3 regions of the Sporosarcina koreensis genome follow, and region 3 is predicted to be linked to each of the others. Evidence: predicted binding sites of a transcription regulator. Region 3 holds the regulator's gene; each other region holds the start of a gene.
The links. Region 3 encodes LexA, which represses DNA repair genes until DNA is damaged. Its sites were predicted from a motif close to CGAACATATGTTCG; they were not measured.
Positions count from the first base shown of each region.

Region 1: uvrB (excinuclease ABC subunit UvrB) is a predicted target of LexA. The motif match lies at 1,120-1,133, and genes of this name have one in related genera.
Region 2: parE (DNA topoisomerase IV subunit B) is a predicted target of LexA. The motif match lies at 1,089-1,102, and genes of this name have one in related genera.

Region 1 covers NZ_JBHSNP010000009.1:48,226-50,502, reverse strand. The annotation lists gene uvrB (excinuclease ABC subunit UvrB) at 1-1,053, opposite strand, end outside; gene ACFPTP_RS04160 (IDEAL domain-containing protein) at 1,284-1,517, opposite strand; gene ACFPTP_RS04155 (ABC transporter permease) at 1,618-2,277, opposite strand, start outside.
Region 2 covers NZ_JBHSNP010000011.1:458,516-460,792, forward strand. The annotation lists gene ACFPTP_RS08910 (HesB/YadR/YfhF family protein) at 1-221, opposite strand, end outside; gene plsY (glycerol-3-phosphate 1-O-acyltransferase PlsY) at 260-862, opposite strand; gene parE (DNA topoisomerase IV subunit B) at 1,117-2,277, shown strand, end outside.
Region 3 covers NZ_JBHSNP010000011.1:270,568-272,844, forward strand. The annotation lists gene ACFPTP_RS07905 (methionine gamma-lyase family protein) at 1-792, shown strand, start outside; gene lexA (transcriptional repressor LexA) at 871-1,491, opposite strand; gene yneA (cell division suppressor protein YneA) at 1,694-2,011, shown strand; gene ACFPTP_RS07920 (YneB family resolvase-like protein) at 2,011-2,277, shown strand, end outside.

The DNA of each region.
Region 1 (2,277 bases), on a different contig from region 3:
ATACATACCGCGGATCTGCGGCAAGGTGACATGGCTTTCATCGATGACAATCAGGAAATCATCCGGGAAGTAGTCAAGCAATGTATAGGGGGTAGCCCCTGCCGGCCTTAATGTCAGATGCCTCGAATAGTTCTCGATTCCGGAGCAGAATCCCATTTCCCGCATCATTTCCAAATCATAGCGCGTGCGCTGTTCGAGCCGCTGCGCTTCCAAAAGCTTATCTTCCTTGCGCAATTTGGCGAGTTGTTCTTCCAATTCGGCTTCGATATTCGCAATCGCCTTCACCATTTTCTCTTCGCCCGTGACGAAGTGGGATGCCGGGAAGATGGCGACGTGTTCACGATCGCCTAAGATTTCCCCTGTCAGTGCGTCCACTTCACGGATGCGGTCGATTTCATCGCCGAAAAATTCGATGCGGATGCAGTTCTCATCCTGTGATGCAGGGAATATTTCAACGACATCCCCTCTCACCCGGAATGTACCCCTTGTGAAATTGATATCGTTTCTAGAGTATTGAATATCGACGAATCGACGAAGAAGTTCATTTCTACCAATCTCCATCCCTGTCCGGAGCGAGACGACATGCTTTCCATATTCCTCCGGTGAACCTAGGCCGTAAATGCAAGATACGGAGGCGACAATCAGTACATCATTCCTTTCGAACAAGGCAGACGTCGCGGAGTGGCGCAGCTTGTCGATCTCGTCGTTGATCGTTGCATCCTTTTCTATATAAGTGTCCGTATGCGGCACGTATGCTTCCGGTTGGTAGTAATCATAGAAGCTGACGAAATACTCGACCGCATTATTCGGGAAAAATTCTTTGAACTCGCTGTACAATTGGCCAGCAAGCGTTTTATTATGTGCAATGACTAATGTCGGTTTATTAACTTCAGTTACAACATTTGAAACGGTGAACGTCTTCCCTGTTCCGGTTGCACCTAATAGAGTCTGGTGCTTTTTGCCTTTCTGTATGCCTTCTACTAGCTTCGAAATGGCAGCAGGTTGGTCGCCCAACGGAACATAGGGAGCTTTTAAATCGAATTTTTGGACCATACAAGCCCCTCCCAAAATGAATTATCTTCATTTTAACATAGTCAAGTCGAAGTCCAAAGAAATAAGAGAACGTATGTTCAAAATAAAAATAAAAACCGCAGCGAAGAACGGCTTTTGCGAGTAAAAGCATAGCGTTACGAGCACATCTTTTCCTAGCCTTTACAAATATTAAAAAGCGGGTCTGCACGGCTAATCGGTATACGACTAGCGGGCAGCCCGCTGCAGATCAATTAATTCTCTTCAAGTTTCATCAGTTCATCCGTCAGATTGTTGAAGGCGTACTCGTCCTTTTCATCAAGCGCAACATCAATCAGCTTCAAGAGGCGTTTTTTCGTTTGCTCCCGATGAATATGGTTCAGGAATAGATCCATATAAATATCATTCAATAATCTCTCCGCTTGAAGCGAAGTACTATTTTTCCCCACGGCTTTTAAGAACTCGGCATATGAATAATTGTTTTCCATCTCCCTCACCCCTGATGCCTTTTTTTCATTATACCTAACATGGGGCATCAGTTGCAAGGTTTTTGGGAATATTCTATTATTATTTTTTCACGATGAATATTCAAGCTTCTTCCGTTTTTTCATTGGAAGCACGGATTGTCACTTCGGAAACGATGACGACAATTACCGCCATAATGACAGGCGTCAGCGATATTCCGATTACAATCAGACCTGTCACAAGAACAAAAATGGACTGAAGTAACTGAACGCCGCTAACCGTTTTGCGGATGGCAGGGATCCTCGTGTTTTCCATTTCCGGGAAAAGCATATCCATCCGGAAGTCATCCCCCGCCCGCAATGCATGGACCAACTGGATGGATGAAGCAAATGCCAAAGCCCCGGTAAAGATATATACGACAATCGGGAACGGGATAAGAATCACGCCGAGTACCGCCAATCCAGTCAATCTGACCCAGAGCCAAAATATATCATCCGTCCGGATGAGCGTCCTCCGCAGCAAATAGCGTTGAGGCGATGTCTGTCCGAATTGTGCTGATCGCAGAAGGAATCCGAGCCAAGCACGGCGGCTGACCGACCCTTTCAAATGCGGTACGTCCGTGAAGTAATTCGCGAATCGGTAAAAACGCATCATCCGATTTTGCTCGAGCGTTATGAAATGTTCATAAGGAAACGGATTTGCTGCACTTCTTTTCTTCCAGAATGAATAATAGAGGGACATCAGCAAACCCATTAATGGGATTAAAGGTATTAAATAAGAAAT
Region 2 (2,277 bases), 190 kb from region 3:
AAAAACCAATAGTCCCTGCGTTCAATATAAAAGTGTACGCCTGCCAATTCCGTTTCGACAGCCAATTCGTCAGGGTGCTCTTTCATTATGCCTAACGAGAATCCGTCATGCAAAGGACTAGATCCACCGTACCTTGCGAAGAATTTAATATAATCGCCTGCTTCGGCTTCCATCTCTTCATAAAACCACTTCAGTGCATCATCCGATAAAACGATTTTCATTTATTTATCCCCGCCTTTCGGTTGCTGCTTCCATTGTATTACAACCAATTCACTTTAGGCTCAGTTCCGGCTTTGATCCTGGAAATATTAGCGCGATGCCTGTAGAAGATGAATACACCCATCAATCCGACAACGATCATTAGATAGAAGTCACCCGTCCAGAAATAGTACCCGACACAATACATGAAACCGACAACTGCTACAATCATCGAAGAGAGGGATACCATTTTCGTTACCTTCAAGGCAATAAGGAATGCCAGCAGGACGATAATGAAAATCGGCCAGTTATAGCCCAGCAAAACACCGCCTGATGTTGCGACGGCCTTGCCGCCTTTAAATTTCGCAAAGATAGGGAACATATGACCGATTACTGCACAAACGCCTAGCAGAAGCGGGTGGATGCCTGCCGAACTGAAAGAAGGCAAGAGAAGAAGCAATACAGCGGCCGTCCCTTTTAAAATATCAAGAATCGTGACGACCATTCCTGCAGTTTTTCCTAGAACCCTGAACGTATTCGTTGCGCCGAGGTTTCCGCTGCCATGTTGCCGGACATCCGTATTGTAAAAAAGTTTGCCGACCCACAATGCAGAAGGAATCGAACCGAGCACATATGCGATTAATATAAGTATGATAATTTCCATGACGTTCCCCTTTATCTTAATGAATAGTTATGTGTTTCAAGTTTAGCAGAACAGACGAATGCCGACAATGGAATGTACGAAGTTGCGAAGATAAGTCGATTGTCTAGATTTTCCTCATCTCATTGCAATCAGCCGGTTTCTTCTATACAATTAATTGAGCGAGCTTCCTCAAACGTTGATTTGACAAGCTTTACAGGAAGCGATACGATAGTATATAAAGAAAAAGAGAACATTCGTTTGATGGGGGTTGCGATTTGACGAAGAAGGAAGAGATTTACACATATGATGATGATTCGATTCAAGTGCTGGAAGGCCTTGATGCAGTACGAAAACGTCCAGGGATGTATATTGGTTCCACGGATTCCCGGGGACTTCATCATCTTGTCTATGAAATCGTCGATAACGCAGTTGATGAAGCACTAGCAGGATATGGTTCTGAAATTGACGTTACGATACACAAAGATGGCAGCATCGGCGTGCGGGACTACGGTCGCGGAATGCCGACAGGAATGCATAAGACGGGAAAACCGACAGTAGAAGTCATTTTGACCGTCCTTCACGCTGGCGGAAAGTTTGGGCAGGGAGGTTATAAGACAAGTGGCGGCCTGCATGGGGTCGGCGCATCTGTCGTGAATGCTCTTTCCGAGTGGCTGGAAGTGACGATTTTTCGCGATGGAAAAAAATATAGGCAACGTTTCGAAAATGGCGGCAAACCGGTCACTACGCTAGAGGAAATCGGAACGACTCGTGAGAAAGGGACATTGATTCATTTCAAACCGGATCCAGCAATATTCTCTACGATCAAATACCAATACGAATTGTTGTCGGAACGATTGCGCGAATCCGCATTCCTTCTGAAAGGCTTGAAAATCGACCTGAAAGAAGAAGGAACCGAAAAACATGATGTATTCCATTACGAAACAGGCATCGAAGCATTCATTTCCTATTTGAATGAAGAGAAGGATGTGCTTCATGACGTCGCATACCTCGAAGGAGTGGCGGAAGGGATTGAAGTGGAATTCGCATTTCAATTCAGCGACGGCTATTCTGAAACGATCCTTTCCTTCGTCAATAATGTACGGACGAAAGATGGAGGTACGCATGAAACCGGCGCCAAAACCGCAATGACGCGCGTATTCAATGAATATGCAAGAAAAACCGGCATATTGAAGGAAAAAGATAAAAACCTCGATGGCTCGGATATTCGGGAAGGCATTTCCGCTATCATTTCGGTCCGCATCCCTGAAGAGATTCTTCAATTCGAAGGACAAACGAAAGGGAAATTGGGGACGAGCGAAGCAAGATCGGCAACCGATGCAATCATCTCACAGCATCTCCTATACTTCTTAGAAGAGAATGCTGAGCTGAGCGGAAACTTGATCCGAAAAGCGATCCGTGCCCAACAGGCAAGGGAA
Region 3 (2,277 bases):
GTGAAGAAGAATATCCATAGAAAGACGAAAGTGGTCGGCATCCAGCGTTCGAAAGGGTATTCGGACCGCCCATCTTTTCTTGTGGAAGAAATCGGTGAAATGGTCCGATACATCAAATCGATCAATCCAAACATCATCGTATTTGTCGATAATTGCTATGGCGAATTCGTTGAAAGGAAAGAACCGATCGAAGTAGGTGCGGATCTCATGGCGGGATCACTCATAAAAAACCCTGGCGGTGGACTTGCAAGGACGGGTGGATATATAGCAGGACGTGCTGATCTTGTGAAAAAATGTGCATACCGTATGACGTCGCCTGGAATCGGTGCAGAAGCAGGGGCCTCTCTAGATACGTTGCTGGAAATGTACCAAGGCTTTTTCATTGCGCCACATGTCGTCAGTCAATCCGTAAAAGGCGCCCTCTTTACAGCGGGATTCCTTGAAAGTTTCGGATTCGATACAACACCACATTATTCGGCCCCGCGGACTGATTTAATACAATCCGTGAATTTTGGCAATGCCGACCAAATGATCGCTTTCTGCCGGACGATTCAGGAGAATTCACCGATAAATGCGCATTATGCACCAGAACCATCGTATATGCCCGGCTATGCAGATGATGTCATCATGGCAGCAGGTACGTTCATTCAAGGATCCAGCATCGAGCTTACGGCTGACGGACCGATACGTCCGCCATATACGGCGTATGTACAAGGTGGATTGACGTATGAACATGTGAAGGCTGCAGTCATGTCTTCCACGGATAAGCTGTTAAAAGAGAAAATGATATAAGATTGAAATGAAAAGAGGATGATCCATGTCGATACAAATCGACAAGGTCATCCTCTATTTTTAATTAATGATTTTTGTTTAATGAATCTGACGATAAACGCCGACAACTTTCCCAAGGATGGAAACGTTATTGACGATAATAGGCTCCATCGATTCATTTTCCGGCTGCAAGCGGAAATAATCCTTTTCTTTGAAGAAGCGCTTCACTGTCGCCTCGTCCTCTTCCGTCATAGCGACGACAATTTCTCCGTTATGGGCAGTGTGCGTCTGCTTGACGACGACATAATCTCCATTTAAAATACCTGCCTCTATCATACTATCACCGACAATTTCTAGCATGAACAGCTTATCGTCGGACGTGCCGTATGTATCCGGCAACGGGAAGTATTCCTCAATGTTTTCAATTGCGGTGATCGGCAAGCCTGCTGTAACCTTCCCGACAAGCGGAACATGGACGACACCTGCTTTCAGTGCTGTCAGACCTTCCGGATCCAGCACTTCGATCGCTCTTGGCTTTGTTGGGTCCCTGCGGATGTACCCTTTGCTTTCCAACCTGGCTAGGTGGCCATGCACGGTTGAGCTTGATGCCAGTCCGACAGCTTCCCCGATTTCACGCACGGAAGGCGGATAACCTTTGAGTTTCACTTCATCTTTAATGAATGATAGGATATCCTGCTGTCTCTTTGAGATTTTCTTCATTTTTCCACCCCTCCAATTAATAGAATCATAATTTAGCAATTGTGCGAACAAAGGTCCGTAACCTCAATTGTTTCTTAAAAAGAGTATAACAGGTGTTCGGCCAATTGGCAAACAAAGGTTCGAAAGTTTTGTTGACTTCTTAAAAAACGTGTCCTATAATGGGAACAAGTATTCCGAACAAACATTCTTGGAGGGGTTTTTTATGACTTTCATTCAAAAATATGGCTTTATCCTTTTGATTGTATTCCTTTGCACAGCCTTTACGTTGGCAGCTGTCATGAAGGAAGCCAAGACGGCTTCAACTTCATTCGTTGAATTAACGATTGCCGAGGGGGACACACTTTGGGGATTGGCACAGGACTATTCTGGAAAGGATCAGCCGACGAAATGGATTGCAAAAGTAATGGAGCTGAATGACATGCAGTCTACGACGATTAGAACAGGAGAAACATTGAAATTGCCGGAAATTGAATCAGTCATGCCTGACCCGATGATGACTGAATTGGCAGGGGAAGATTGATGAAAGGGAAAATGAAGACATGCGTCCTCTATTGCCGTGTCAGCACTGAAAAGGATTCCCAGGAAGCCTCTTTATCAAGGCAGGAAGAGGAACTGAAAAGGCTTGCCGATGAACTTGGACTGAAGCCTGTACATATATTCAAAGAAAAGCATAGCGGCTACGACATGGATCGCGAAGAATTGCTCAATTTATTGGACTGCATCCGTGATGAAAAGATTGATGCGGTACTTGTACAAGATGAAACAAGACTTGGGAGAGGAAATGCC